DNA from 2 places in the Sinomonas terrae genome. Region 2 is predicted to be linked to the other one. Evidence: riboswitches for the same ligand, from Rfam matches in the RefSeq annotation. Region 2 holds a riboswitch; the other holds the start of a gene.
The links. Region 2 has a riboswitch for magnesium ahead of L0M17_RS00435 (Nramp family divalent metal transporter). Riboswitches for the same ligand answer to the same signal wherever they lie in the genome.

Region 1: it holds a riboswitch for magnesium, as region 2 does, so the genes downstream of both, L0M17_RS21950 (NRAMP family divalent metal transporter) here and L0M17_RS00435 (Nramp family divalent metal transporter) in region 2, are expected to answer to the same signal.

The regions. Positions count from the first base shown of each region.
Region 1 covers NZ_JAKZBV010000003.1:27,475-42,731, forward strand. Annotated here, with positions in the region: gene L0M17_RS21930 (DUF1345 domain-containing protein) at 1-162, opposite strand, end outside; gene L0M17_RS21935 (Nramp family divalent metal transporter) at 363-1,721, shown strand; gene L0M17_RS21940 (hypothetical protein) at 1,767-2,129, opposite strand; gene L0M17_RS21945 (magnesium transporter MgtE N-terminal domain-containing protein) at 2,173-3,438, opposite strand; gene L0M17_RS21950 (NRAMP family divalent metal transporter) at 3,516-5,204, opposite strand; M-box (ykoK) riboswitch at 5,435-5,605, opposite strand; gene L0M17_RS21955 (hypothetical protein) at 5,768-6,271, shown strand; gene L0M17_RS21960 (hypothetical protein) at 6,720-7,565, opposite strand; gene L0M17_RS21965 (NYN domain-containing protein) at 7,849-8,583, opposite strand; gene L0M17_RS21970 (DUF5677 domain-containing protein) at 8,704-9,861, shown strand; gene L0M17_RS21975 (hypothetical protein) at 9,892-10,281, shown strand; gene L0M17_RS21980 (hypothetical protein) at 11,212-11,565, opposite strand; gene mobC (plasmid mobilization relaxosome protein MobC) at 11,819-12,211, shown strand; gene L0M17_RS21990 (relaxase/mobilization nuclease domain-containing protein) at 12,211-13,794, shown strand; gene L0M17_RS21995 (beta-keto acid cleavage family enzyme) at 13,912-14,859, opposite strand; gene lipA (lipoyl synthase) at 14,910-15,257, opposite strand, start outside.
Region 2 covers NZ_JAKZBV010000001.1:85,573-100,829, reverse strand. Annotated here, with positions in the region: gene L0M17_RS00445 (ABC transporter permease subunit) at 1-832, opposite strand, end outside; gene L0M17_RS00440 (ABC transporter ATP-binding protein) at 829-1,821, opposite strand; M-box (ykoK) riboswitch at 1,985-2,155, shown strand; gene L0M17_RS00435 (Nramp family divalent metal transporter) at 2,381-4,093, shown strand; gene L0M17_RS00430 (magnesium transporter MgtE N-terminal domain-containing protein) at 4,173-5,438, shown strand; gene L0M17_RS00425 (helix-turn-helix transcriptional regulator) at 5,477-6,319, opposite strand; gene L0M17_RS00420 (SDR family NAD(P)-dependent oxidoreductase) at 6,422-7,132, shown strand; gene L0M17_RS00415 (hypothetical protein) at 7,233-7,823, shown strand; gene L0M17_RS00410 (DUF1775 domain-containing protein) at 7,916-8,650, shown strand; gene L0M17_RS00405 (copper resistance CopC family protein) at 8,647-9,243, shown strand; gene L0M17_RS00400 (S53 family peptidase) at 9,371-10,585, shown strand; gene L0M17_RS00395 (MFS transporter) at 10,597-11,844, opposite strand; gene L0M17_RS00390 (penicillin-binding transpeptidase domain-containing protein) at 11,841-13,808, opposite strand; gene rbsD (D-ribose pyranase) at 13,881-14,264, opposite strand; gene L0M17_RS00380 (ribokinase) at 14,261-15,223, opposite strand.

The DNA of each region.
Region 1 (15,257 bases), on a different contig from region 2:
CGCCCAGCCAAGCGCCGGGGCGTAGGCCCAGTTCTCCGTCAGGCCCACCAGCAGCGCCGTGCCCAGGCCCACGGCGAGCATCACGGCCAGCCGGAGCCGGGAATGGTGGGCGACCGAGTCGAAGTCGCGGTGCTGTTCCTCTGAGACCGCAGAAGCGTCCATGCGCCGATCATGGCACACCCAGCCCTGGGTGCTCACCCGCCGCGGCCGCCTCGCCGCCCTGCCAGCGCCCCCTCCGGCTGACCTCGACCCGGAGACTCAGGCTCCGGGGCCCGGACGGAGCGGGGCAATGGTGCTTGCTCTGCCCCGGTCCGGGGGAATGTGCATCTCGGGAAGGCTGGATTCGGCGGAGGAGGTCGCGGGTGGCAGGCGGGGAAGGCGGCAGTCGGGAGGATCTGGTCCACGAGGCCGGCCGGGAGACGGTGCAGGAGGGGCGGTTCCGGCAGTACGTGAGGCTGCTGGGCCCTGGCCTGGTGACCGGGGCGGCTGACGACGACCCCTCGGGTGTGGCAACCTACGCCCAGGCGGGGGCGAGCTTCGGCAACGGGATGCTCTGGACGGCTCCGGTGACGCTGCCGATGATGATCGCCGTCCAGGAGATCTCCGACAGGACGGCCCTTGCCACGGGGGAGAGCCTGGGGACCCTGGTCCGGCGGAAGTTCTCCCGGAGGCCGCGCATCGTCATCGGGATCCTGGTCGTGGCCTTGCTGGTGGCCAACACCCTGAACATCGCCGCGGACCTGATGGCGATGGGGCAGGGCATGGAACTCCTTGGCGCCGGACCCGACCACCTCTGGGCCGCCGTCGCCGGTGTCGCCATCGCCCTGACCTTGATGACGGGGTCCTTCGCCGTCATCGCCAAGGTGTTCAAGTGGCTGTGCCTTGCCCTCCTTGCCTACGTTGGCGTCCTGTTCGTCGCCAAGGTCGACTGGGGCGATGTCCTCGCAGGCCTGGCTGGCTTCCAGTTCCGCTGGAGCTGGGACTATCTCGGCCTGCTCGTCGGCGTGCTCGGCACGACCATCTCGCCCTACCTGTTCTTCTGGCAGTCCGCCCACCGGGTCGAGGAGATGCGGGCCGAGGACCTCGGTGGCCAGCACCCCGTCGCACTCCCCGACCGGGACGACAGGCTGGCGCGGCAGAAGCTGCACTCGGCCCGCGCCGACGTCTTCACCGGCATGTTCTTCTCGGTCCTGGTCATGTTCGCGATCATCGCGGCCAGCGCCGCCACTCTCGGGCAGAACGGCACCCAGATCAGCAGCGCCGCCGACGCGGCCAAGGCACTCGAGCCGATCGCAGGGCCGGCGGCGAAGGCGCTGTTCTCGATCGGGTTCATCGGCACCGGGTTCCTGGCCATCCCCGTCCTGGCCGGCTCGGCCTCGGTTGGCCTCGCCGGCCTGCTGGGCACCCGGTGGGGCTTCGACCGCAGCCCCCGCAACGCCAGGGTCTTCTACAGCCTCCTCGGCGTCGGGATCGTCGGCGGGATCATCCTCGCCCTCTTCCTGAGCGACCCCATCGGGCTGCTGGTCTTGGTCGCGGTCGTCAACGGGATCGCAGCCGCCCCGTTCCTGATCGTGACCATGCTCGTCTCCGGCGACCGGAAGATCATGGGCGACTACGCCAACGGCAAAGTGGCAGCCACCATCGGCTGGGCCACCGCAGGGATCATGGCGGTCGCCGGCGCGGTCGGGGTATGGACGACGCTCACCGGCCAGGGATCGTGACCGGCAGCGGAGTTCAAGCTATCTCGCAGTGCCTGACGTGCGTCCTCATGAGCGCGGGTGCGGGGAGATCAGGGCGGCGGCGGCGACGGCGAGGGGCATGATTGGCTGGTGCCAGAGGACGGTCAGGGCGCAGCCGGCGGCGTAGACCGCGAGGGTCGCCAGCCGCAGGACTGCTTTTCCCGGGCGGCGAGTACGGCTGGAGGGCTGCCGTGACCGGGGAGGCAGGAAAGTGCAGGCCGCCGCAGGGACGGGTTCCTCCTGTGCGATGAGCTCCACGAGCGCGGCCGGGACCCCCGTGAAGCGTGACACTTCCCAGTCGGGAAGGCCGCGTGCGAGCAGGCGGGGCACGAGCAGGACGCGCAGGCTTGGCCGTTCGCGCGGTCTGCGGCTCAGCCCCCTCTCATCCATACGGCCCACTGTCCTCCGAGGCGGCCTGCCCCGCCAGAGGCCTTCAGCTCTCGGAGCCGGTCTCCCGGTGGTTCGACTCGCGGCGCGACCAGTCCTGCGGGATGGCGGCCTCGAGGGCGTCGTCGACGGTGATCAGCCCTAGGATGTGCCGGTCCTCGGAGATGACGGGCATGGTGAGGAGGTTGAAGTCGGCCATCCGTGTCGTGACGTCTATGACGTCGTCTCCCGGGGAGGCGACCACGACGTCCAGGTCGGCGACCTCGGCGAGGGTGAGGCCGGGGTCGGCCTGGACTGCCTTGACCAGGGTGAGTGCGCCCTCGAGCGCGCCGTCTGGAGCGAGGGTGTAGATCGTGGTGAGGGCCTGCGGCTGGACGAGCCGGGCGCCGCGGACGGCGGTGAAGGCATCGGCGACCGTGGCGGTGGAAGGCAGGGCCAGGAAGTCGGTGCCCATCAGGCCCCCGGCGGTGAGGTCGTGGTAGCCGAGCAGCCTGTGGACGCGGGAGCGCTGGGGCTCGGGCAGGAGGTCGAGCACGGGGACCCGCCGTTCCTGGGGCAGGTCCATGAGTGCGTCGGCGGCGTCGTCGGCCTGCATGCGGGCCAGGACTTCGGCGACTTCGGCGTCGGAGCGGTCCTTGAACAGTTCGGACTGGGAGTCCTCGTCGAGTTCTTCGAAGACGTCGGCCTCGAGCTCGGGGTCCTCGTGGACTTGGGCGAGGAGCTCGTCCTGCTCGTGCTCGTTGGCCTCCTCGATGATGTCGGCGATCTGGGCTGGCTTGAGCTCGGGGATGCGGCCTGTGGCCAGACGCACCTGGGCGGACTCGGCGTGGCCGATGAGGGGCTCGAAGTCCTTCCAGTCCCGGGGCGGGTGGGCCGCGTGGCGCGGGCCGAGGCTGAGCCAGCGGCGGCGGTGGACGTCGAGGCCGGTGGCTGCCCAGCCGTCCAGGACTGGGGTGAGCTGGATGTCGTAGGCCTTGACGAACGCTGCGCGGGAGACGTCGATGAGGCGGTGTCCCAGGACGTCCTCGGACAGGAGCACTTCGCCTTCGCGGCGGCGGAACTCGCGCAGGTCAACGGTGCTCACGGCGAGCTGGATCCGGTCTGGCGCGAGGGCGGCCAGGTCGGCGGCGGAGACGAACACGCGTGTGCCGCCGACGGCGACGACGAGCCCGGTGACGAGGGGGTAGTCGTCGTGGCGGAGGCGGACGATCAGGTCGGCCAGGCTGCCCATGCGGTGCCCGTCGGAGTCGGTCACGGGCTGGCGCAGCAGGGCGGAGAGGGAGACGGCGGCGGTGGGTGCTGCGGTGGTCATCGGGTGCCTTTCGGTGCACTTCGGTGGCTTCTCGAGGCGACTGTACGTCACCCCGCGCGCGCTGGTGAGGAGGTGGGTCAGGCGCTGCCGAGGGCGAGCTGGACGACGCGGACGACGACGAGGATCATCGCCACGATCAGGTACACCCAGAGCACTCCGAGGCCGAGGCGGCGGGTGAGTGAGAGCTGCGGGCGTTCGAGCAGGGCGAGCGGGGGCATGCGCCAAGTGAGCCGCTGGGAGCGGTCGACGGCGGGCTCGGCCGCGATCTGGCCCGTTGCCCGGGCTCGGAGCCTGAGGGTTCCGAGTATCGCGGCCGCGAGGACGGCCAAGACCACGCCTCCGATGAGGATCCCGATGATCGCTCCGCCATCAATGCCGGGGAACAGCGTTGCGGCGGTGAGGACGACGGAGAGGATCACGAGGATCGCGATGACGATCGACGTGAAGATGTTCATCGCCTTCCCGTTGACCCACGGGCCCATGACGGCCCTGTCGTTGCACAGCAGCAGGAGGAACAAGGTCGCAGAGGGCAGCAGCACGCCGGCGAGGACCTGGACACCCACCGTGAGGAGCCCGAGCGGGCTGCCGGGAATGACGACGACGATCGCGGAGATGAGGATGATGCCGGCGAAGGCGGCGTAGAAGCCCTTGGCCTCGCTGACCTTGCGGTGCAGGGAGTGCTTGAGCCCGAGGACGTCGCCGAGCGCGTACGAGGTCGAGAGGCCCACGGCCGCGGCTCCGATGATCGAGGCGTCGATCAGGGCCAGGGCGAACAGGATCCCCGCAAGGTGGCCGACGTACTTCCCCAGGCCTTCGGCAACGCCTCCGGCGTCGGTGAACTGGCCGAACTCGGGGCGGCCGGCGAAGGTGAAGGCGGTGCAGGAAATGATGGCCCCAGCCGCTATCACCACGATGACGATCCCGATCCAGAGATCGGCCTTCTCGTACTTGATGTAGCGCGGGGTGATGCGCTTGTCGATGACGTAGGACTGCTGGAAGAACAGCTGCCACGGGGCGATGGTCGTGCCGACGATCGCGATGATCAGGAGGGTCACATCCGAGATGCTCGACCCCGAGGGCACACCGGGGATGAGGAAGCCCTGGGCGATCTGGCCATAGTCCGGGGAGGACATGAAGAAGATGGGCACGAGCAGCAGCGAGCCGAACACGAGGACCATGCACACGCGCTCGAAGCGCTGGAACGAGCCGGTGCTCGTAGCGCCGACGACCACGAGGGCGGCGACGATCACCCCGGGGATCTTGGGGACGCCAAGGTACGAGAGGCCGATGCTGATGCCGATGAACTCCGTGACGATCGTTAGGGCGTTGAGGATGAACAGATCGATCACGCTGAACGCGCCCCAGAACTTTCCGAAGCGCTCCACGATGAGCCGGGCGTGCCCCACGCCGGTCACAGCTCCGAGCCTGAGCACCATCTCCTGGTTCACGTACAGCACGGGAACCAGGAGAAGGAGCGTCCACAGCAGGCTCGTGCCGTAGTCCTGGCCGGCCTGGGTGTAGGTGCCGAAGGCGCCCGCGTCGTTGTCGCCGACCATAACGATCAGGCCCGGCCCGATGATGGCCAGGAGGGTCTTCAGGCGCGCCTTCCAGCTCGACTGGACCGAGGCGTCGTCCAAGCGGATCGTGCCGAAGGCGCCTTGGATGTCCCCCACGTGGGCGGAGTCGAGCACAGCCGAGCTGGCCACAGCTGTCTGTGAGGGTCCCGGCGGCGAGGGGCGGCGGTGGGTGGGGTTCGTCTTGGGCATGGGATGACCTGCTTCCTCCCGGCGGCAGCCGGGGACCGGTGAAGCGGGCACGCCGAACGCGCCAGGCCAAGGCCATGGTCGGCATGCAGAAAGGACAGGGGGAAGTGCGCTGGCCGGACTGCGGGTCAGCGGGTGCGCGAGGAGGTACTACTATCGCCGCTCGACAAGGCGAACCACCTCCTGCACGTCGCTTCCCACATGCCTGGGCTGGCCCCGGGCAGGGCGCCCGGGGTGCCCTTCCTCGTAAGACCTTTGGCACTTCGCGTCGTGACCCTCGAAGGAGGGAGCCAATCGGGGTTGCCCCTTGGATCCGGGGCAGCCTGTCCTGACCGGAGGCGTCTCTCGACGTTTGGGGTCGCTGGCTTGTTTCCGCGAAGGAGCCTCAGCTAACGAACGGCACCTTGCGTCCACATGATACCCGCACAAGCGTGGACCGTCCTCCCCACCGAGGCGCCGCTGTGGCTCAGCGTCGCGATCGAGACCGCCGCGGCAGGTCCCTGTCACCTGACGGGCGTGACCAAGACGAGGACGACGATGACGATACCCCAGGCCTCGCAGAGCTCATGGGCACTATCGAGACTGCGATCAGCGAGCTCACGCGCACGAGTCAAGACATGGCGCCAGCCATCGAGGCACTCGGTAGGGCGACCACGAGCCCCACACCGGGTGAAGGCCAGACTGTTCAACAAATGCAGGCTTGGAGCTTACGCGCAGCGCGAGCGTTCAAGGAACCTGCGGAGCGGGTCAGTGAGATCGGTGAACGCATGTTCAACACGACAAAGGAGCTTGATGTGGACATGCAGCGACTGCGACGTATTGCAGTCGAGTTGTCTTCCGTCAGCCCAGACTTTGCCGCCAGTTACAACACGATGATCAACCAGCTGGCAGGAATCGATGTCGTGAGCGCACAACTCGACGAACTCCTCGTCAAGATGAAGCCCGCAGAATACCTTTCCGTTGCCCTCCGGAAGTCGCTGCGGCCAGCGCGCAGAGGCCTCACTCGCATAACAGACAGTCTGCACTTGATTGAGACTTGGCAGCCGATTGAGGTTGCCATAAGCGAGTAGACCCGGAAGCCCGGGGAGCGCTGTATGTGCTCGTCCTGTTCGCGATCTACAGGAGACCGGCACCTCAGCTCAATGCCACACCTCCAATTCGACTCATAACCTGAACGTCTCGCAAGCTATTGCGATCGAAGACGTCGCGACCCGTCCCATCAAGGGCAGAACTCCGCTTCTTCTGGGATGAGCGGCGTGAGACACATTGATGGGACCAGTGCTCGCCAGGGCGCTTCAGGTGCCCCCGAAGGGATCGGCTCACCGCAGTAGGCCGCCATTTAGCGATCACAGATCACCGCCAAACAGCGATCAAGTCCACAACTTTCCGGGCAAGCGTCGAGAGGGTCGAAGGTGATGGCCAGCGGTCCCATCAAAGGAACCTTTGACAGGACACCTTCTTATGCTGCCTCCCCCATGACAAAGCCGGTGTGCGGCAGCTGCACCGGCGGCATTCAACTTAGGAGGCTTCCTTCGGGGAGAGCATCAACTCGACGAAGTGGTTGCTGCCTGGGCTCCATCGCTGCCGTCCGTCGGCGTAGACCACGGCATGGCCCAACACAGGGGCTGGCTGGAGATTCGCCCCCTCACTGCCACCTCGGCTCTGCATCTGAGCCGGAATGAATGTGACCGCTACGCTGCCGGTCAGTCTTCCACCGAGCAGCTCGAACATCTGCCTTGGCAGCGTCCACATCACGCCCTGCATCAATCCGTGTTCCTTGGAAGCGAAAGTCACCTTGCCTGCCGACCATTCAAACCCTTTGACGTCCGGGGGGACGCTGCCGATCTGAAGCTTCGCCAATGCAGCCAAAGCCGGCGCGGCAAGCGCTGCGGCTGGGCCGACTACGGGGACGACACCAAGACCAGATGCGATCGTCGCCGCACCGTTGACGACGGGCTGCAGCTTGCTCCATTCTGCGGCGGCTTTTTCGGTCCAGGCCGCTTGATTTGCGACAGGGCTGAGGTATTTCACGCTTGATGTGATCTCGTTGATGCGCCAGCCCTTCTCAACGGGGAAATACAGGTAGACGCGGGCCGCGGTGTCTTCAAGGTGCTTCCAGATAGGCTCATCGCTTGGACGTTCGGGCCAAAGGTGGTGGTGCTCCGGCGCGGATCCTGTGTGCCCGAGAGTCCACCAGTACTCATATGTCCGCCCACCTTTGTCGACTTCATTGGGCGGGGGGAGGACTTCGGCTGCCGCAAGGCTGACGAGAGGTTCAGTCTCACCGTAGATCTCGAAATAGAAGGGGTCCTCTTCCTTATCCCAGTTGGTCAAGTCGACTGGGTGCCGGTTCATCTCGATCATGATTCCCCCTGTTCCGAGAACCTCTGCTGGTCCGCTCCGTTTGGTGACCATCTTGCCGCAAGTCGGAGAGCTGGAAGGGCTGGGGCAGGGGCGTGCGGTTGAGCCGCGAGGCCATAGGAGGGCTTCGTTGTCAGTCTGTCTCCGATCGAAGGCACTGCTGGCGCCGATTGCGAGGGGCGAGTCGTTCAGGCGCTTGGACTGGACCTTCACTAACACTGCGTTACTATTGATGCATACCGCCCGACCCCTCTGGGGTCGGGTTTATTTTTGCCATCTGCCTGACTTACCAGCCGTTCGGACGCGTGATCTTGGGACCGAGCGAGGCCGGCATCTGGGCTCTGCGCAGGTCTGTTGCTGTCAGCTGGTACCACCAATGACCGCCTGGTCCCGCGTTTGGGTCCCCGTTTAAGGCGCCGGCTGGATAGTTCTTGGTGGGGTTGACCAGGCCCACTGGGACGGAGTCGCGGGCAACTTCGATTGGCTTCTTCAGGTCACTGTCGTTGCTGACGACGACGGCAGCGTCCACGTTCTGCCGCAGGACGTCGAGGAGAAGGTGAGTCGCCACATTCACATCGCTGCCCTTCTCCTCTCGCCTGGATACGGAGGCGATGAAGGTCGCTCCGGGAACGTCGCCGTTTGTGTTGTCCCTGACCATAAGCGGCCAGGTTGCCTGGCTGATTATCGGACGCCCGCCCTTGCCTGCAGTGGCCAGAGGGCTGGTCGCGATCCTCTCGACGTACGTGCCGTACTCGAACACGTCCACTGCGCCGCTGGCATTCAGAGCACGGAGGTAGACGTCCTGGTCCTTCTGACCCGAGGTGTTGCCCCGACCCTTGATCCTGGCCGTGCAGTACACGACATGCAGGTCATGCGGCGTGGACCACCCCGAGGCGGCTGTGATCACGTTGCCGGCCAGTGCCCTCACATCGAGCCACCTCCACCCGGCGGTCCCACGGCCGCAGAGGCCTCTGCCCCCGTAGTAGAGGTTGTACCCGTCGATGTACACGCCGATCTTCATTCCATGGATTCTGCCAGCAGTGGCTGGATCATGAACTCGGCACCAGTGGACCCGCGGCCGGCTGCGGATCCTCGGGGCAGTCGCACCGCCGCCAGCTACGCCGAGAACGGAAGTGTCAGGTTGAGCGACCAGATCTACAACGCAGCAGCCATGCACGAGCGCTTCTCCGATCTCTCAGAGATGCGCGCTTACGCCCGCAAGATGATCGGCCATTGGGACCGGTCGCGGGAGAAGCCCTTCAACATGAAGTCCGAGTTCGACATCCAAAGCGGTGGCCCGTTCATCTGGAGCTTCGCGAACCATGTGGTCAACCTGATGCGGACCGTCATCGAGCTCTCCGAGAAGGACCGGATGCTCCACGCGATGCCGCTGATCCGACTCATGGTCGAGAACGCCATGACCGCGATCTGGCTCTACCTCGAGCCGAGCAATGCCAGGGCGATCATCAAAGAAGGCTTCCGGCAGAGGCGGGCCGCCTTCGCGAACTTGGTCGAGACCGAGGCCGAAGGATTCGGCCAGTCCGACATCGACGAGATAGACGGCGTCCTGGCAACACTCGACATCGACCTTCCCTCATTCGAGCAAAGATGCCGCCACATCGTCGGCGGTCTCCAGATCTACGTCCACTGGCGGCTGCTGAGCACCTACAGCCACGCCGGGATGGGCCTCGGGGATTTCTACCTGGAAGGGATCAGCGAACCACCCGGGCTGGCCTTCGCCCCCCACGCAAAGCTCCGAGGACACGAGTCATGGCTCGGCACAGCACTCTGCATGCTGCTCGCGGCGATGAAGGTGTGCAACCTCATCGACGGCAAAGGAAGCCTGAAGTCGCAAATCGAACAGGCCGAGAGGAAGATCGGGTACCAATGGAATTCGCGAAGGCGCCTGCAGCGGACAAGAAGAAAACGAGAGCTCAGAAGGGGCAGGGCTAGATCCTTCCTGCCTGCAGATCTGCCTTCGCCCGGGTCGTGGTTGCGGTTGAGAGACTTGTTGCTCGTTGACGGCGACAGCGGGCCCGTCTCGCGCACGCCTGCAGTGTGTGCCAGCGCTCCGAGTGGCTCTTACACCGGCGCTGGCTTTGCTGTTCGAGATGGTCCGGGAAGTAGATTGAGGGGTGCTTTTTGCTGCCTCGGTGATCGTGAACTATCCAGGCGGCCCGGATCCGCTCTGGTCCCTCATCAGCGGAGCCATCGGAGCGGTATTCGGCGGCGCCGCGGCGTTCCTCGGAGTGCTCTTCACCCAACGGCACGAGAACAGGCGCGCGGCCCTTGCGGATGAACGGCGTCGGAGGATGACAAACTGGCGCGATTGCGCGCTCTCTACGTCCCTTACGTCGACTTCTCCCATGCGGTCGAGCTCGTCAGGCGCGAGAAGGCCTTCGTCTACTCGGGGGAGACGAAGGAGACGCGCGACAAGCGGCACGACCGGCTCCTGATGAAGGCAATCAACCGGGCTGTCGAGGTTCAGGCCGCGGCGACCCTTGAAGACGGCGCCGAAGGTGTGCTGAGTGCGGCGGGTGACGCCTACATCGCGATGGACGCTTACATCCGAAGCGTGCGGAACGAGTTCCAGGAGAGCGGAACCGAATACGCCAAAAGGGTCGATGCCGAAGCCGATGCCCTGGCTGAAGCAGCGAAGAGCCTTCGGCAGGCGGCGATCGACGATATCAAACGCCTCGACGTCTCCGTGGAGAAGTAGCCGCTTCGCCCCCCCCGCCCGACCGGGTCTGAACCGCTCTCCCCTCCAACACACGTGACCATTCCAGTTTCGGAGCAACCGGTGTCTGGTGACCCGCGGCGGTTCGAGGCTGTCCACGGCGGCCGGCAGCGGCAGGCGAGGATCGGAGCTAAGGGGGCTGGCCGCTGTGGGCAGGCGGTGGGGCGGTTCCTGTCGTCCACGCGTGTGCAGGAAAAGCCGCGGAGCGATGGAGCTTTTGCTGTGCACATGGGGACGAGAGGTCAGGAAGGATTCTCGGCCATCTTGGCGCTGTCCAGGTCTTCTTCTGCGGGGCCTCGGCCCTTCCGCTGAGGCTCCCTCAATAGGGCTCTTTCGACGTCTCTGAGATTCTTCCTCGAGAGGATTTCCCGGAAACTCACGGTTGGTCGCACGAGGGACGATCCGAGGACCCTGCGTTCCTTCCATGGGCTGTCTGCCAGCATGAGGATGAAGCGTGCGCGGTGCCGCGCGGTGCCGCGCGGTGCCGCGCACTATGGCGGTTGCGGTGAATCCGAAGAGGGCAAGGTCGAAGACTGCCATGCCCCAAATGATTGATTGGTTGTCGGCGAAACCGATCTTGGGTGGCGGTCCACCGATGATGCCACGCACGACCATGAAGATGGCGTATCCCATGGCGCAGAGGAAGGTCCATGAGACTGCTAGTCGGTGGTTCGGCCTGCGATCCAATGCTGTTGCTGCGATTTCCAAGGCGATCTTCGTGCGCGCTACTTCTAGGGCGCGGGCTTCAGCGGTTTCTGCCTTGACCAGTTTCGCGGCGGCGTCGATCTCTTCGAGACGATTGCGTAGCCTGTGCGAGCGTCGGAAAGGTGCGAAGCTCGCCAGGATCGCGGACAGGCCGCTGCCGCCCAGGAGGGCGGCGATGAGTGTTGCCCACTCGGCTACGTGCTGCCCCTACCCTTCAGGGCTGGCCGGCTCGTCGGCAGTGGTCGGAGGCTGCACGGAGGGCTCTTCTTCCGTGTCCTTGGCGGGGCGGGATTCTGAGGAGGTTTTCGCCTTCCGGGGGCGTCCGCCGACGCTGATGGTCGGGGCTTCGATCCCGAAGGCCTTCAGGTCCGGTTCCGACCAGCCCAGCTTTACGGCTTGACGGTGTGCGGCGAGGTGCTGGCGCTCTGCTGCCTTCAGGTCTGCCCGCAGGTCGGCGACTCGCTTGGCTGCTTCGGCGTAGGCCTTCACGGAGGTCACCCTGGCATGGCGGTCTTCTTCCAGCTTCCGCTGGGCGGCGGCTTCGATCTGCTCGATGTCCATGCGGCAACCCTATGCGCTGGGGCCGCGGGCACCTTGGGCTGACGCGCCGCAGAGACCGACCTGGGGTCGGGGGTTCCGGGACCACTTGTCCAACGGTTTCAAAAACCTCAGACCCCCCCCGGGGAGGAGCAAGCTATACATTTACCCGGGGGTAAATGGCGTGTCGTCGCGCGCTTGCGCTGGCTCCTTTGCCAGACTGGCGTCTGGGTCCCCGACATTCGGGGTCGCTGCGCTGACAGGGGAGGGAGTGGTCGTGGCCGAGTCGAAGACGGTTCATCGTTTGGGCAAGTCGCGCCGCGACAACACCCCGGGTGGGCGGTCGAAGAGGATCGATGTCTACGTCACCGAGGCCGAGAAGGCCGCACTGATCGTGCGCGCCTCTCAGGCGAACGTGAGCGTCCCGCGGCTGCTGTTCGAAGGAGCCTTCGCCGAGGCGGGAGAGACCGCCCACGACCGGCGGAATCTGGCGGCGGAGCTGCTGGGAATCCGCACTCTTCTGGGTGCGGTGTCGAACAACGTCAACCAGATCGCCCGCCACGCCAACGCGACCGGTGAATTCCCCGAGGACGCCGCTGCGGCAGTGGCGGCGGCGCGCCGGCTCATGGCCCGGATCGACGAGGCCGTGATGCAGGTGATGCGCCCGTGATGCCGAACGTCACCAAGGGCGAGCGGATGGTCGGACTCATCAACTACCTCGTGGGCCCGGGCCGCGCGAACGAGCACAGGGACCAACGCCTGGTCGCCGCCTCCGACATCATCGTCGGCGCCGAGGCCGGGCAGCCGCTCGATGCAGAGTCGGCCCTGAAGCTGGGACGCGAGATGGACATCCCCAAGGCCGTCTTCGGCGCCGGCAAGCCCGGCGCCAAGCACGTCCTCCACATCTCGCTGAGCCTGCCCGCCGACGAGGGCCAGCTCGACGACGAGGCATGGGGGAAGATCGCCCACGGCTTCGCGGAGAGGATGGGCTTCACCGGGGCCGACGGGAAGCCGCCGTGCCGGTGGATCGCGATCCACCACGGACCCAGCAAAGCCGGCAACGACCACATCCACCTCGCGGTCTCGATGGTGCGCGAGGACGGCACCCGGTGGAGCCAGCACAACGACTTCAGACGCGCCCAGGCCGCCTGCGCCGAGCTCGAAGCCGAGCACGGGCTGCGCGTCGTCCGGGGTGTCCATTCCGAGCGCGGCTACCACCCCAAGGAGCGCGAACGCGCCAACGCCAAGGGCGCCCCCGAGCTGGACCGCGACCGCCTCCAACGCGCGCTCCGTGCCGCGTCCACTGCGAGCATGGACGAGGCCGAGTTCGTCCGCCGCCTGCGCCGCACCGGCATCCTCGTCCGCCCCCGCTTCGCCCACGCAGACACCGCCACGGTGACCGGCTACTCCGTCGCGCTCCGCCCCCACAACAAGGCAGAGAGGCCCGTGTGGTTCGGCGGGGGAAGGATCGCCCGCGACCTGGCCCTCCCGCAGCTGCGCAAGGGCTGGACCAGCACTGGGGAAAGCATCGCGGCTGCGAGGGCCGAATGGCAGGCAGCCGCCAACGGGAAGCGCCCGACCACCCAGGGCCGCGAGGCCCGAGTGCCCACCGCAGCCGAATGGGAGAAGGCCACTGCAGAGGTCGGGGAACTGTTCGAGCGGATGAAGGCGATCCCGCTCAACGATGACGCGCTGTGGGCGCAGTTCGCGCGCGAGACCTCCGGTGCGTTCGCGGCCTGGAGCCTGCGCACCGAACCTGTTCCCGGACCGCTCGCCGAGACAGCCAAAGCCCTCTCCCGCACGGCCCAGCTGCGCGGCTTCCCACCGCGGACCGAGCACGCACCGATGCCCAGCGCGAAAGGCGCGGGCATGCTGCTGATGCAGACCGCAGTGGGGCCCTCCACAGCAGCAGGCCACGCTCTCCTGCTCGCCCAGCTGCGCAACACCATGCGCGCCGTCTTCGACATGCACACGGCGGCGGGCCGGCTCCGGGACGCCGAGCGGATCAGGGCCGCTGCCGTGGAGAAGCTCGCCGCCGTGCGCGGGGACCTGAAGACGCTCAAGGACCAGCACCAGGCAGGCCGGTTCGAGGCAGCCCCCGCCGTCGAGAGCGAGCAGGAGAAGGTCCAGCGCCTCCTGCGCCAGTCGTTCCCGACCAGGCCGGGCACCGCGGCAGGGAGCACGCCGGAGAGGGCACCGGGCACCAGGAAGCTGCCCGGCAGGGGCGGCCGCGACCAGGGGATCAGCCGCTGAAAGAGGGCCTGAGAGCCGAAAGGATTCGTCTTCTTCCCTTTGAGAGGCTGTAGAGCGTCCCGTGGAGCGGACGAACCCGGCTGGCCAAGGTTGCTGAGCGGTAAGGCGACTGGTCGGTCAGACGATGTTGTATAGAGCCTTTGCTTCTTCGTGGGTCGCGATGGGTCGGCCGACTTCTCGGGCGATCTCCTGCGCCTGTTGGAGGAGTTCGAGATTGGTGGGGTTCCTAGCGGGGTCGTAGAAGAGTTCGAGTCCTGTCTTGACGTGGCCGCCCAGTTCGATGGCCCGGCGGAGGAGGCTGGTGTCGTCGAGGGCGCCCTGTCCCCAGACGGAGATGTACCAGGGGTGCTTGACTTGGGCTTCCTCGATCATCCAGAGGTAGTAGTAGAGGCTCTCGAGGCTAGGCTTCATGCCGTTCGTGGCGATGGGCTCGAGAGCGGTGAGGCCGTAGTCGCCGATGAGGTAGAAGTCCCACATCGAGCCTGGCGTTGAGAGTCCCCTGTTCACGTAGTGCATGGCGTGGCGCAGGTGCCCGGGCTCGTAGACGCCGAAGACCATGGGGACGGAGCGTTCGCGGCACATCTTCACCTGACTGGCGATCCGGCGGTAGTTGAAGCCGAATTCGGGGCCCGAGAGGTAGCCGTCCTCGTCGACGTCGGTGGCGAAGAGGGTCAGGCCCGTGTCGACGCAGGCGATCCGGACGTTCGCCCCTTCGGCGAGGAGGGGGACGTGCTCGAGCCCATGTTCGTGGGGCAGGAGGCGGAGGTTGTTGCAGGTGGTCGGGTACCAGGTGATGTCGGGGTGCTTCTGCAGCACCGTGTCCCAGGTGCGCATGTAGTCCTTGTAGGCGTTCTCGCCGAGGAGGTCGAAGCTGGTGTTGTGGGCGTGGATGGCGCCGGCTCCTGCTTCCCAGCAGCGGATCGCGTCCTCGGCGATCTCGTTGTAGGTGGTCGGCGTGTTCGGGTTCATCTCCTTCGTTCGGATGCCGTTGATGTGGGATTCGATGACCACTGGGTAGTCCCAGTGGGGTTCCATCTCCGCATACTTGTCGAGAGCGGTGGCCATATTTGCCTCCTGGGGTGTGGTTGGAGTCCGGTTGCTGCCCGGAACGCGGTCTACGTCTCGGCGGCGAGGAGGCTCGCGGCCTCTTGCCGGGTGGTGCCTGAGGATTCGATGTGGGCGAGCTGGGGCGGGATCTCGCGGCCCTTCTTGCGCATGGCGGTCGCCCAGAGGCGACCGGCGCGGTACGAGGAGCGAACGAGGGGCCCGCTCATGACGCCGAGGAACCCGATCTCCTCGGCCTCCTGGGAGAGCTCGAGGAACTCCTGCGGCTTGACCCAGCGGTCCACGGGGTGGTGCCGCTCGGAGGGGCGCAGGTACTGGGTGATGGTGAGCAGGTCGCAGCCGGCCTCGTAGAGGTCGCGCATGGCCTGCGAGACCTCCTCGCGGGTCTCGCCCATCCC
Region 2 (15,257 bases):
GCAGGGCGACGACGTACGCCACGAGGACGAGCGTGCCCTGCCAAGGCTCGAGGTAGGCGGTATTGAGGGCACTGCTGGAGCCTGCCTCGAACATCGCGTCCGCGGCGTTGGTCGGCAGGTACTTGCGGGCCTCGGTGAAGAAGTCGCCGGGGATGAGCTGGAAGATGATCGGCAGCACGAACAGAAGCGCCACAAGGGTCACGATCGCTCCGGCCGAGTTCCGCAGGAGCGCCCCGAGGGCCAGACCCATGAGGGCCACGGCCGCGACGTAGGCCGCATTGAGGAGCATGAACCGCTGCACTTCCCCACTCGCCATGTCGAGGTGGAGGTTGTAGTTCGCGAGGATTGGCTGTGCGACAAGCCCGCCGATGTAGGCGCCGACGTACGTGAGCACAAAGCCGACGACGACGGCGTACACGCCTTTCGCTGCGAGGACGGGCCAGCGTGTTGGAACGGCTGCGAAGGTCGCGCGCGACATGCCCGTGGTGAACTCCGAGCTGATCATGAGGACTGCGAGCGCGCCGACGATGAGCTGTGCGAACGAGACGCCGCCGGCTGGGAGGTGCAGGACGGCCGACGTCGTATCCAAGGCCTCCGCTCGCGGACCCCCGGGGCCACCGTTGTGGGCAGCGGACGTGACTTGTCCGATGCCCCACGCCTGGAGCGCGGCGAAGCCGACGAGGAGGACGACGCCGCACAGCAGCAGGATGCGCGTCGAAAGGAGCGAGAGGAACTTGATCCGCTCCGAATTGAGGACACGCAAGAAGTTCGGTCCCGCGAGTCCCTCCTCGGGAGCAGCCGAGCGGCGGTTGGTTTCGACTGCCGTGCTCATCGCGTTGCCTCCTGTGTCTCATGGGCAGCCTTTGTCCCGAGCGCCCCACTGGGGCTGGATGCCGGCGGTTCCTCGTGGTGGCTCGCGTCATGCGAGCGGTATTCCACGTCGTCCTTCGTGAGCTGCATGTAGGCCTCCTCGAGCGAGGCTTGGAGCGGGGTCAGCTCGTAGACGAGGATCTGGTGGTCGAGCGCGGTCTGGGCGATGGTCCGAGGATCGAGGCCGCCCACTTCGAGGACCTCGTGCTCAGGAGCCTGGATGGTCACTCCCGAGCGTGCGAGAAGGCGTGAGAACTCTTCGGGGCGATCGGTACGGAGCCGAGTCCGGGCCTTGCCTTGGCTCGAAATGACGTCGTCAATCGGCGCATCGGCGAGGATGCGGCCCCGTCCGATCACGATGAGGTGGTCCGCGGTCTGCGCCATCTCGCTCATGAGGTGGCTCGAGAGGAACACCGTGCGGCCCTCGCTTGCGAGGTACTTCACGAGATTTCGCACCCACACGACCCCCTCGGGGTCGAGGCCGTTGACCGGTTCGTCGAGGACCACGACCTGTGGGTCGCCCAGGAGGGCAGCCGCGATGCCAAGGCGCTGCCCCATGCCCAGCGAGAAGCCTTTGACCTTCTTCTTGGCGACGGCACCGAGTCCGGTCATCTCGATGACCTCGTTGACCCGCTGCGAGGGGATGCCGTGGGTCGCCGCCAGTGCCGAAAGGTGGCTGTAGGCGGTGCGGCCGGGGTGTACAGCGCGAGCCTCGAGCAGCGCGCCGATCTCACGCAGTGGGGCCCGGTGCTTCGGGTACGGCGACCCGTTGACCGTAACTGTGCCGCGTGTAGGGGCGTCGAGGCCCATGATCATCCGCATTGTCGTGGACTTGCCGGCACCGTTCGGCCCGAGGAACCCAGTCACTCGGCCGGGCTGAACCGTGAACGTGACGCCATCGACCGCAGTCTTGGCACCGTAGACCTTCGCCAGGTCGGTCGCCTGGATCATGTCCCCTCCTGAGATAGCTGACGATTCCACGCTAGGACCGGCGGGGCCGCCGCGCGACGCTCCGTGGGATGAACCTGTGTGGCCAGCATCCTCCTCGAGGACTAAGGGAAAGCAGCCTTTCTGAATTGCGCTCCGAGGTCCGGCATGTATCATGTCCACGCAAGGTGCCGTTCGTTAGCTGAGGCTCCTTCGCGGATACAAGCCAGCGACCCTAAACGTCGAGAGACGCCACCGGTCAGGACAGGCTGCCCCGGGCTAAGGGGCAACCCCGATTGGCTCCCTCCCAGAGAGGGTCACGACGCGAAGTGCCAAAGGTCTTACGAGGAAGGGCACCCCGGGCAGTCTGCCCGGGGCCTCCCCAGGCACGTGAAGACGATGCGCAGGAGGTGGTTCGCCTTGTCAAGCGGCGACAGTAGTACCTCCCTGCGCGCATTCTGACTGGATTCATCCTCCAGCTGCACGTCTTCCCCCACCCGCACGCCGATGACGGCCCCCGACTGGGCCCCTCGGCGTGCCCGCTTCACGATCCCCGGCCACCGCTGGGAGGAAGCCGGTCCTGATGACCAAGACCTCTTTGAACCGTGCCCGTCGTCCCGCCGCCAAGGCGCGGACGCCGCAGCCGAGCCAACACAGCAACCAGACCTCGAGCACTTCAGCCGTGCTCGATGCCGCGCACGTCGGTGACATCAAGGGTGCCTTCGGCACGATCCGTCTCGACGAGTCCTCGGCCCAGTCGAGCTGGAAGGTGCGCCTCAAGACCCTCCTGGCCATCATTGGGCCGGGCCTCATCGTCATGGTCGGCGACAACGATGCCGGGGCGTTCGGCACATACACGCAGGCCGGGCAGAACTATGGCACGGGCCTCCTGTGGACTCTCCTGCTCCTCGTTCCGGTGCTGTACGTGAACCAGGAGATGGTGCTCCGGCTCGGAGCTGTGACCGGCGTGGGCCACGCGCGGCTCATCGTGGAGCGCTTCGGCAAGTTCTGGGGCGCGTTCAGCGTGATTGACCTGTTCATCCTCAACGCGCTCACCATCGTGACCGAGTTCATCGGCATCAGCATCGGACTGACCTACCTCGGGGTCCCCAAGATCCCAGGTGTGATCGTCGCCGCCCTCGTGGTGGTCGGGGCCACGAGCACTGGCTCGTTCCAGCGCTTCGAGCGCGTCTGCATGGTCCTGGTGTTCGGTTCGCTCCTGCTCGTGCCGATCTTCTTCATGTCCGGACCCGACTACGGCCAGATCGCCCACGGCTTCCTCGTCCCGGGCGTGCCCGCTGGATCGAGCATCTCGGACGTGACCCTCCTGATCATTGCGATCGTCGGCACGACCATCGCCCCCTGGCAGCTGTTCTTCCAACAGTCCTACGTCATCGACAAGCGCATCACCCCGCGCTACATGAAGTACGAGAAGGCCGATCTGTGGATCGGGATCGTCATCGTGGTGATCGCGGCGGGCGCGATCATCTCGTTCACTGCCTTCACCTTCGCCGGCCGCCCTGAGTTCGGGCAGTTCACCGACGCGGGAGGCGTCGCTGAAGGCCTCGGGAAGTACGTCGGTCACCTCGCGGGCATCCTGTTCGCCCTCGCGCTCATCGACGCCTCGATCATCGGGGCCGCCGCCGTGGGCCTCTCGACCTCCTACGCGCTCGGCGATGTCCTCGGCCTCAAGCACTCACTGCACCGCAAGGTGAGTGAGGCCAAGGGCTTCTACGCCGCCTTCGCGGGCATCATCCTCGTCTCGGCGATCGTCGTCATCATCCCGGGCAGCCCTCTCGGGCTCCTCACGGTCGGCGTCCAAGTCCTGGCGGGCGTCCTGCTGCCCTCCGCGACCCTGTTCCTCCTGCTGCTCTGCAATGACAAGGCCGTCATGGGCCCATGGGTCAACGGCAAGGCGATGAACGTCTTCACCTCGATCGTCATCGCGATCCTCGTGATCCTCTCCGTGGTCCTGACCGCCGCGACGCTGTTCCCGGCGATCGACGGCAGCGCCATCATCGAGATCCTCATCGGCGGCGTGGTGGTGGCCGTCCTCGCCGCTGCAGCATTCGGCGCCCTCAGGATCCGTGCCCGGGCGAGGGGCCAGATCGCGGTGGGGCCCGCCGTCGACCGCTCCCAGCGACTCACTTGGCGGATGCCGCCGCTGGCCCTCCTCGAGCGTCCGCAGCTCTCTCTCACTCGACGCCTCGGCCTGGGAGTGCTGTGGGTCTACCTGATCGTGGCGATGGTCCTTGTCGTAGTACGCGTGGTCCAGCTCGCCCTCGGCGCAGCCTGAGAGGCCTCCTCCCAGCCCACCCCGGAGTGACGTACAGTCGCCTCGAGACGCACCAGCACTGTGCACTGAAAGGCACCCGATGACCACCGCCGCCCAGACCGCCTCCATCTCGCTCTCGGTGCTCCTGCGCCAACCAGTGACGGACTCTGACGGGCATCGAATGGGCACCCTTTCGGACCTTATCGTCCGGCTGCGCCATGACGGCTATCCGCTGGTGACCGGCCTCGTCGTCGCTGTGGGAGGCGCCCATGTCTTCGTCTCCGCCGCCGACCTTGCGGCCCTCGCCCCCGGGAAGGTCCAGCTCGGAGTGAGCACGGTAGACCTACGCGAGTTCCGCCGCCGCGAAGGCGAGGTGCTCCTCTCGGAGGACGTCTTGGGACACCGACTCATCGACGTCTCCCGCGTCGCATTCGTCAAGGCGTACGACGTGCAGCTCTCCCCCGTCCTCGACGGCTGGGCCGCCACCGGCCTCGACGTCCACCGCCGGCGATGGCTCAGCCTCGGGCCGCGCCACTCCGCACACGCGCCGCGGGACTGGAAGGACTTCGAACCGCTCATCGGCCATGCCGAATCCGCCCAGATCCGTATGGCCACCGGCCGCATCCCTGAGTTGAAGCCAGCCCAGATCGCCGACATCATCGAAGAGGCCACCGAGCACGAGCAGAACGAGCTCCTCGCCCAGGTCCACGAGGATCCCGAGCTCGAGGCCGACGTCTTCGAAGAACTCGACGAGGACCGCCAATCCGAGCTCTTCCGGGACCGCTCCGACGACGAGGTCGCCGAGGTCCTGTCCCGCATGCAGGCCGACGACGCCGCCGACGCCCTCATGGACCTCCCCCAGGAACGGCGCCTCCCCGTCCTCGACCTCCTACCCGAGCCGCAGCGCAGCGTGATCCACCGGCTCCTCGGCTACCACGACCTCACAGCCGGCGGCCTCATGGGAACGGAATTCCTCGCGCTTCCGGCCACTGCGACAGTCGCCGACGCCCTCACGGCCGTCCGTGGAGCCCACCTGCTCCAGCCTCAGGCGCTCACGATGATCTACACCCTCGCCACGGACGGCACGCTGGCAGGTGCGCTCAGCCTCGTCCAAGCGGTGCAGGCCGACGCCGCGAGCGTGCTCGCCGAGGTTGCGGACGACGACGTGGTGGTCGCCAAGGCGACCGACGACGTCGTCGACGTGACCACCCGCATGGCCGACTTCAACCTCCTCGCCATGCCCGTCCTCTCCGAGGACCACCGGATCATCGGCGTCATCACCGTGGACGATGCCCTCGAGGCCGCAATTCCCGAGGACTGGTCGCGCCGCGAGTCGAACCACCGGGATACGGGCTCGGAGGGCTGAGGCTTCTGGCCGGTCTGCCCGCCCCCGGAGGGCCGGGTCTAGCCCATGAGTGACTGCGTGCCGAGCACGATCGCGAGGGCAAGGCGATCTGCGTCCTCGCTGCCCGGTTCAGCGGAATAGACCATGATCCGCAGGTCATCGCCAGCGACGACGAGGGTGTCGCAGTCGAGCCCGATGCGACCGACTTCCGGGTGGTCGATGAACTTCTTCCGTGATGTGTCCTGGCGCGAGGGAAGGGCGGCCGAATCCCACAGCTCGGCGAAACGCGGGCTCTGCCTGCGAAGCTCGGCGACGAGGCGGCGGACGCTCTGATCATCCGGGTATCTGGCCGCGGTCATGCGAAGGTCGCCCACGAGCGCTTCCTGCTGCTCGGCGAGCTCGTCCGGGGTTAGTACGGCGACCGGGCCGGGGCCGACGACGTTGCGCCAGACCCCGTTTCGTTCGATGCCCCGCCAAGCCGAGGCACCGGTAAGCGCCTCGTAGGCGGAGTTGGTGGCGATCAGGTTCCAGACCGCGTCGTAGACGACTATGGGATTGCCCGAGAGCCGGTCGAGGAGCCGCTGGACGCTGGGCGGGATCCGTTGGGAGACGGACCCGCGGCCGGGAGCCTGCTGGCCGCTGAGCCGGAAGAGCAGCACGCGCTCGGGGTCTGAGAGGCGCAGCGCGCGAGCGAGCGCCTCGACGACTTGGCCCGAGGGCTTGGTGGCTCGGCCCTGCTCGAGGCGGGTGAGGTAGTCGACCGAGATGCCAGCCAGTGCGGCGAGCTCCTCGCGGCGCAGGCCGACGGCGCGCCGTCGGCCGCCTAGCGGCAGCCCGACGACGTCAGGGGACACCCGGTCGCGCCACCGGCGCACGGTCTGCCCGAACTCCTCGCGCTCCACCCACCCAGTCTGCCATCCGGCTTGCGGCCTTTTCCTAGCCCTGCCGTTCCTACGAAAACCAGACGACTGCCTAACTCCGCCTGTGAGGCGGAAGGTGAATTCATGACCACAACGCTTGTCACCGGGGCGAACAAGGGCCTCGGCAAGGAAACCGCCCGTCTGCTCGTCGCCGCAGGACACACCGTCTACGTTGGCGCTCGGGACAAAGCACGCGGAGAAGCCACCGCCGAAGAGTTCGGTGCCAGGTTCGTCCAGCTCGACGTCACCGACGACGCCTCCGTCGCAGCAGCCCTTGCCCAGATCGAGGCAGACGGCGGCCTTGATGTCCTCGTCAACAACGCCGGCATCGCCAAGCGCTCCCAGAGCGGCCGCGCGGAGGCCCTCGACGGCCCCAGCGCCCTCGAGGTGTTCGACGCGAACGCCGTCGGCATCATCCGGGTCACCGAGGCCGCCCTGCCGCTGCTGCGGAAGTCGCCGAATCCCGTCGTCGTCAACGTCTCGAGCGCCTTGGGCTCGTTCTGGGCCGTGCACGAGCCGTCCCGCCCGGCCTCCCGCTTCCCCTCGATCGTGTACGGGTCGAGCAAGGCGGCCGTCTCGATGATCACTGTGCAGTACTCGCGCGCCGTGCCGGAGGTGAAATTCAACGCCGTCGAGCCCGGCATCACCGCGACCGAACTCGGCGGCGGCGGGGCGGGCAGCCATCCCGGCCGCCCTGCAGCGGAGAGCGCGGAGATTGTGGCAAAGCTCGCCACGATCGGCCCGGACGGGCCCACCGGCACCTTCCACGAGGACGCAGGCATCCTGCCGTGGTAGTCGCCGCGTCGCGCGATCCCAACGCTGAATTCCGCGTCGCACCGCTCGCCTCCGTACAGTAGGAGTCGTCCCCGAGGTTCTGGCGAGAGGTGGTGCGAGCATGCGTGCGCTGTTCAGGCTCTCGCGCGCCGTCGTCGTCGCCCTCACGACAGTGCTGCTCGCCGCGGGCGCCCACACTGCGGGCGGCGGGAGTCTGCCGGATCCGCTCATCGTCACAGGCGTCCTCGCCCTCGTCACCCTTCCGGTCATAGCCCTCGCGGGGCGCAGGATCTCGGCTCCGATCATGCTCGCCGTGCTCGGCGCGGGGCAGTTCGGGCTGCACGATGCGTTCAATGCCCTCTCCGTCTCGGCCTCGACCACGGCCGCCCTCGGGCCGAACGCGGGACACGTCCACGTGCTCGGTGTGCTCGGGGAATCGGCCGCGGGCGGGCACACCCACAGCGACAGCACCGCGATGCTGCTCGCGCATGCGATCGCGACGGTCCTGACTGCACTGCTCCTTGCCCGCGGCGAGTCGGCGGTGTGGGCCCTCCTGGGCTGGTTCCGTCCGCTCGTTCGGCTTCTCGTCGCGATCACCCCGCTCGCCAGGCCCTCCGTCCCGGCCTTCACCGAGGCGGCACTCCCCCGGGCGTGGCGCAGTCTGCGCCTGCCCGCACGGCGCGGACCGCCGTCGGCCTTCACCGTCTCCTGAGACGGGCCCAACCGCCCGCCGCTCGTGGCGGGTTCCCCATCCGTTCGCCCGGGCGCACCCGTGCCCGGTGAGACTGAAGGCCAACCATCATCATGAACAAGACCATTCGCCGCGGACTGAAGGCGTTCGGCACCGCCGTCGCCACCGCAGCGCTCATCGCGACCGGCGCTGCTGCCGCCTCCGCCCACGTCAGCGTGGACCCCGACGATCCGGCCGCCAACGGCTTCACCCACCTCACGTTCAACATGCCGAACGAGTCCGCTACAGCGAAGACCAACAAGCTCGAGGTCAAGCTGCCGACCGACACGCCCTTCACCTCGGTCTCGGTCAAGCCCATCGAGGGCTGGACGGCGCAGGTCACGACGACGACGCTGCCGAAGCCGGTGACGATCGACGGTTCGACGGTCACGAAGGCCCCGACCTCGGTCGTGTGGACGGCGAACGATGCGTCGCACGAGATCGGCCCGAACGAGTACCAGTCCTTCTCGCTCTCCGTCGGCATCCTTCCCGCGGCGGGGACCAAGATCGTCCTGCCCGCCATCCAGACCTACACGGACGGCCGCGTGGTCAACTGGAACCAGATCCAGCAGGCCGGCCAGCCCGAGCCGGATCACCCCGCCCCCTCGTTCACGACGACGCCGGCCGACGACGCGAGCCCGGCACCGAGCGCGACTCCCGTGGCCCAGGGCGCAGGCACTGCGACCCCGGCTTCCCAGACGAGCGATGCGGCTGGCACCTGGGGACTCATCCTCGGCGCGATCGGCGTGATCCTCGGAGCAGCCGCACTCGGCCTCGTCCTCAGCGGCCGACGGAAGGAAGCCAAATGAGAAGCCCCATCCGCGTCCTCCTGCGGGCCGTCGCCGTCCTGGGGATGGCCGCCGGCCTCGCCCTGCCCGCCGCAGCCGCTCAGGCGCACGACGTGCTCGAGACAACGAACCCGGCCGACGGCTCGACGGTCACAGCCGTGCCCCATTCCGTGGTCCTGACCTACGACCACACGCCCATCGCGATCGGCACCGAGATCCAGGTCAAGGACGCGAGCGGGACGAATCAGGCCGACGGCGCGGCGACAGTCGTCGACAACAACGTCACCCAGGCGATCAAGCCAGGAGCGCCCGCAGGGAAGTACACGGTCGTGTGGCGGGTGGTCTCCTCGGATTCCCATCCGATCGAGGGGACCTTCACGTTCACGGCGAAGGCAGCAGGCGGCGGAACCTCGAGCACGGAAGCGACGAACGGCAACAATGCGACGGCGCCTGCAACGCCGTCGTCGGCTGCAACGCCGTCGTCGGCGGCGGCCTCGGATTCTTCGGGCGGCTTCCCCGTCTGGACGATCCCCGTCGGCGTGGTCGTGGTCCTCGTGATCGCGGCCCTTGCTTGGTTCGTGCGCCGATCCCTCGCCCGAGCCGCGCAGGAATAGAAGCTGGGAATCGGCTGGGAATAGTCCTCCGCGTCTTGTGATCCGCATTCCGGTCTGCGACAGTCCAGCAGACCGTGTTGACCTCTGCTGTCATAGATTCAGCGGTCACTGGACAAAGGGGACGTCGGTGAAGAGAAGAATCTTGTCAGCCGCAGGGTCGGCCCTGCTGTTGGTTGCGGGTCTCGCCGTGAGCTCGGCACCAGCATGGGCGGCGCCCGGCGCGCCTGCCCGCGGTGATCGCTCCATCCAGGTGTGTGCGACGCCGCGGGCGGGCGATGCGGCCTGCACCGCCCGGCAGGCAGTGGATCCCTCGGGGCACGTCATCTCGAATGCGAGCGCTCCGCCGTCGACCGGCCTCAGGCCCTCCCAGCTCCAGAGCGCATACCACCTGGCGGGGACGGCCTCTGGTGGACGAACGGTCGCAATCGTCGACGCGTACGGCTACCCGAACCTCGCGCGCGACCTCGCGACGTACCGCTCGCAGTTCGGCCTCCCCGCTTGCACCACGTCCGACGGCTGCCTCCGCGTCGTCAATGAGACCGGTGGCACGAGGCTTCCCCGGTTCAACCTCGGCTGGGCCCAAGAGCAGTCACTCGACGTCGACGCCGTCTCCGCGGCGTGTCCGGACTGCAAGATCGTAGTGCTGCAGGCCAACACCGCCTCGTTCAGCGATCTCGGCACGGCCGTCCAGACGGCCGCAAAGCTGCCGGGCGTCGTCGCCATCTCGAACAGCTACGGCGGATCCGATGCAGCTGATTCGACCTACGGGAAGTACTACAACTTCCCGGGGATCGCGGTGACTGCGAGCGCGGGCGACAACGGTTATCAGGGCGCTTCCTACCCCGCCTCGTCGAGCTACGTGACCGCTGTGGGCGGCACCTCGCTCGTCGCTGCGTCCAACCCGCGGGGCTGGAGCGAGTCGGTGTGGAGCGGCACGGGCTCCGGCTGCTCGAGCCTCAACACCACGCTGCAGGCGGCCTCGGCTGACAACACGGGCTGCGGCGGGCGTGCGATGAACGACGTCGCCGCGGTTTCAGACCCCAACTACGGCGGCCTCGCGGTCTACTACCCGACCTCGAGCGCGAATTCGACCTGGGGCCAGTTCGGCGGCACGAGTGAGGCCTCGCCGATCATCGCCTCGGTGTACGCCTTGAGCGGGAACACGGGCTCGAAGGCTACGGGTACGTACGCGAACTCAGTGCCCTACGCACATGCCGGCAGCCTGTTCGACGTCAGCGCCGGCAGCAACGGCACGTGCTCGCCGTCGCAGTGGTGCACCGCGCGCACCGGGTGGGACGGGCCGACGGGCCTCGGAACGCCTGACGGCGTGGCGGGCTTCTGACCGGGACGCGCTCAATCGCGCCTGCGCGTGGCCCCCGCGAGCACGAGCGAGACCGCGATGGGCACGAGGATCGCGAGGAGGGCGTGCCGGAGGCCGACGTGGTCGCCGAGGAAGCCCAGGAACGGTGGGCCTGCGAGGAACGCGATATACCCGATCGTCGCCACCACTGAGACGCGGGCGGCTGCGTGCCGTGGATCGTCCGACGCGGCGGACATTCCCATCGGGAACGCGAGCGCCGCGCCCAGGCCCCAGAGGAGAGCGCCGACGGCGGCAAACCAGTAGGAGCCCGCGAGCGAGTAGACCGCGAGGCCGATGAGTGCCGAGACCATGCTCAGGCGCAGGGCGACGACGCGGCCCAGCTTGTCGATGACGCGGCCGCCGAACCAGCGAGCGAGGGTCATGGCGCCGACGAAGAGCGCGAAGAGCGCCGCGCCCCCAGACTGGCTCGTGCCGAGGCCGTCGACCGAACCCTTCGCGATCCAGTCGTTGCCTGCGCCTTCCGTGAGCGTTGCCCCGAGGACGACGACGCCGATCAGCAGCGTGCGCGTGTCCGTCCAGGCGGCACGTGCCCCGCGAGGTTCCTTGCCTTCGGTAGCCGACAGTGCGCCGTCGTCCGCGGAAGCCTCCGTCGCGGCATGCGCGGTGAGCGGCAGGAAGTGCCGGGGGACCAAGATCATGATGATGACGACGGCGACCATGATCGCCGCGAGGTGCAGCGGGAGCGGCACACCCAGTGCGCTGAGGGCCGCCCCGACGATGGCGCCCAGGAACGCTCCGCCGCTGAAGCCCGCATGGAACTGCGGCATGATGGTCCGACCGAGCCGGTGCTCGACGTCCGCCCCCTCGATGTTCTGGCCGACGTCCCAGAGGGCGATTCCGATCCCGAACAGGGCAAGGCCGATGGCGACGACCAGCACGGACACGATCAGCAGGCCGAGTGCGAGCAGGCCGCCCGCGAGGACGGCCAAGAGCCCTCCGAGGCGCACGGTCCGGACGATTCCGACTCGGTTTGAAATGGGGCCGACGAGAGGCATCGAGCACAGCGAGCCGATGGCCCCGACGAGCAGGACGAGGCCCATCTCGCCGGTTGAGAGCCTGAGGGTCTGGGTGACCGCGGGGATTCGCGCTGCCCAGCTCGCGAAGATGAAGCCGTTGGTGGCGAAGATGATGAACGTTGCGATTGCCGCCCGCCGCACCGCGGGCCGGTCCACCGGCACCTCGGAACCGACGGCCAAGTTCTGCTCACCTTCGCGGGTCATTGGCTCGCCTTGGTGAGGAAGTTGGTCAGAAGCGGGCCCGAGATGGTTGCGCCAAGGCCGCCCTCGTCCACGAATACGGCGACCGACAGATCTCCATGGACCCCGATGATCCACGCGTGGGTCTTGGGTGGGTTGTCGCTTCCGAACTCGGCGGTGCCGGTCTTTGCTCCGACGGGGGCTCCAGGGACAGAAAGCAGGAAGCCTGCGTGGCCGCTCGTCACCACGGCTCGCATCATCGCCTGCAGAGGGGCCGCCTCGGCTGCCGTGATGGGTTTATCGTTCGCCTGCGCGGGGCTCGGTGAGGCGCTCGGGGTGGCCGATGCGCTCGGAGTGGCCGGCTTGCTTTCGCCCGTGTTCAGGACGAGCCGCGGCGAGACGAGGCCCCCCTTCTGAACGGACGCGGCCATGACGGCGGCCGAGAGCGGCGACATGAGAATCTGCCCCTGGCCGATCATCGAGGCGGCGTGCTCCGTCGTCCCCGCGGTCGCGGGAACGGAGCCCATGAACGCGTCCGTGCCGAGCTGTGGGGCATCGATGGCGAGGCCGAGCGATGTCGCCGCGGATTGGAGCTGCGCCTGAGAGACCTTGTCGCGCTGAGAGATGAACGCTGTGTTGCACGAGTGCGCGTAGGCGTCCTCGAGCGTGATGGTGCCGAGATGGTCTTCCGGGTAGCCCGTCGCGTTCTGGAACGTCTTCCCGTCGACAGTGAGGGTAGGAGTGCACTGCACTTTGAGATCTGGAGTCGCGCCCTGGCGGAAGAGGGCGAGCGAATCGACAGTCTTGAAGATCGAGCCGGGCGCGTACTGGCCGAGCATCGCAGTGTTGTAGCCGTTGCTTCCCGGGCCGCTCGCGGCGGCGAGCACGGAGCCGTCCGAGGGGCGGATCGCCACGATGGCCGACGCCGGCCCGACCGAGGCGAGCGTGTCATCGGCGAGCTGCTGGAGCTTCGGGTCGAGTGTGGTGCGGAGCGGTGTCCCCGTCTGGGCAGGGGCCGTGAACAGTGTCCGCGACTGGTCCGGCTGAGTGCCCGAGGCCGCCGACCCTCCGTCGGGGTGGCCAGCGAGCACGGTCACGCCGTCCTTGCCGCGAAGTTGGTCGTCGTACTGTGCCTCGAGCCCGCCCTGCCCGGTCTGATCGCCTGCGCTCAGCTCGCCGTTCGACTTCTGGATCTGCTCCGCCGTCGCGTCGCCGACGGTTCCGAGCACGGCCCGCGCGAACTCGCGCGTCGACGCAAGCGGCAACGTGTCGCCGAGGGCGAAGGCCCCGGGGATGGCGGCGATCTGCTCGTCGGTCGGAGTCCGGTCCGGCGTGTCTCGCAGAACGATGGCCTGCACGAAGGCCTGAGGGCCGGAGGCCGCGACCTGCTTCGCGTAGTCGGCGGGGTCCACGCCAACGAGGGACGCGAGGGCACGGGCCGAGGAGTCGAGTTGCGCCGCGGGAGCCTTCGCCTTGTCGATGCCCACGCGCTTGACTGGCCGCTCCGTCACGAGCTGGGCATCGTTCGCACCGAGGATGTCTCCTCGGGCCGGCGCCGTCGTGCGGAGCTTGAGGACCTCGCCCGCTTGAAGCCCGGGCGCGACGAGTCCGGGGACCCACTTGACGCCCCAGTGGCCATTCGACTGGGCGACCTCCGCCGTCGTCGTGTACTTCCATTCACGCCCCGAAAGGTCCCAGCTGAAGTCGAACGGCACGGTCGTGGTGCCGTTCGCCGTCGTCGGCTGGCCCGCCGTCACCGACGGCTTGAGGCCGCCGAGCCCTGCGACGATCGACTTGAGCTGGCTTTGGGCAGCCCCCGGATCAGTTCCGATGAGCGCTGCGTGCGAGACGTCGAGGGACGAGAGTCCGCTGCTGAGCTCCTTCGCCGCCGCTTCGGCCGCGGCCTTCGACCCGTCGTCGCACGACGTCAGAACGGCCCCGAGCAGGACAGCGGAAAGGACAAGAGAAGCGGTGCGAATGTTCCCCACCGGCTCAGCCTACTGGCGCCCCAGCACGGTTCCTAGGAGGTTGGGGCAGCTCCTAGGAGGTTGGGGCAGGGGCTAGAACGGCACGCCGCAGCGCAAGGCCACGTTGGCGTAAGGCGTGGCCTCCCCGGTTCGGACGAGAACCTTCGCTTCGGAGGCGAGGCGTTTGAACTGTTCGTGGGAAATCGATGAGACCCCCACGAGACGGCTTTGCACCCATCCTTCGACGAGGCTTCCTCTGCCCTCCTCCGCGACGACAGCTGACTCGATGACCAACTCGTCCAAAAGCGCGTCGAGGACCTGTGTGAAGCTCGGCACACCCGGGACGAGTGCAAGGTCGACTATTGGACCGTTGAGCGGAAGAGGCAGGCCGCAGTCCGCGACGACGACCAGATCGCCGTGGCCGAGGGTAGCGATCGCCGCACTCAGCGGACCGTTCAGAATTCCGCGCTTCTTCATGCTGTCCCTTCTGGAAGGCGATCCCCGCGCCAAGGATACGAGGGTTGAGCGCCGGCGCGGCAGACAGCGTACGAACCCACCCGCACAGCAAAGGTGACCGCCTCGCTGAGGGAGGCGCCGACAGCGAGCCTCGCGCTCAGGGCGCCCACGAACGCATCACCGGCCCCCGTGGTATCCACTGGTTCCACCCGAGGGGCAGGGACCCTGACTGTGGAGTCTCCGTCCGAGAAGACTGCTCCGACGGCGCCGAGAGTGATGACAACCGAACCTATACCCTCTTCCAACAGTGCTTCCAAGACACCTTCCTCCGAGGTCAAACCAGCGGTTTCCCGGCCGAGCATCTCGAGTGCGAGCCGTCCTTCGTGCTGATTCACGACGAGCGGATCGGCCCGAAGGATGAGCTGCCTTTCCAGAGGGATGACGGGGGCCAGGTTGAGGACGAGCCGAGCCGGGCTCTCCGCCGCGGCGGCAACCGCGGCCCCAGCGGGGACCTCGCCTTGGAGCACCAGGATGGCCGACTTCTCGAGCAGGCCCGATTGCGCTTCGATCAATGCCCTGTCGACATGGGCGTTCGCACCCGGAATGACGACGATGGAGTTCTCTGCAGTCCGCTCGTCTACGGTGACGAAGGCTTGACCGGTGGGTCCGGGAACCGTGACGATGCCCGTTGCGTCCACTCCGGCTTCCCGGAGTCCGCTCGTGGCGGTCTCCGCATAGGCATCGTCTCCCACCGCGCCGACGAAGGCGACGCGAGCCCCGAGCCGCGCGGCGGCCACGGCCTGATTTGCGCCCTTCCCGCCCGGATGGACCGCGATGGACTTCCCGATGACCGTCTCGCCCGGCAAGGGATGAGCGGCGACTCGAAGGACGATGTCCGCGTTGATCGAACCGACCACCGTGACAAGCCCACCGCGGGAAACCTCGACCGCCCCGTGCGCCAGCTCTGTCTCGTGTTCCATCAACCGTCCTCGTCTGGTCTCAATTCGGTCCCGC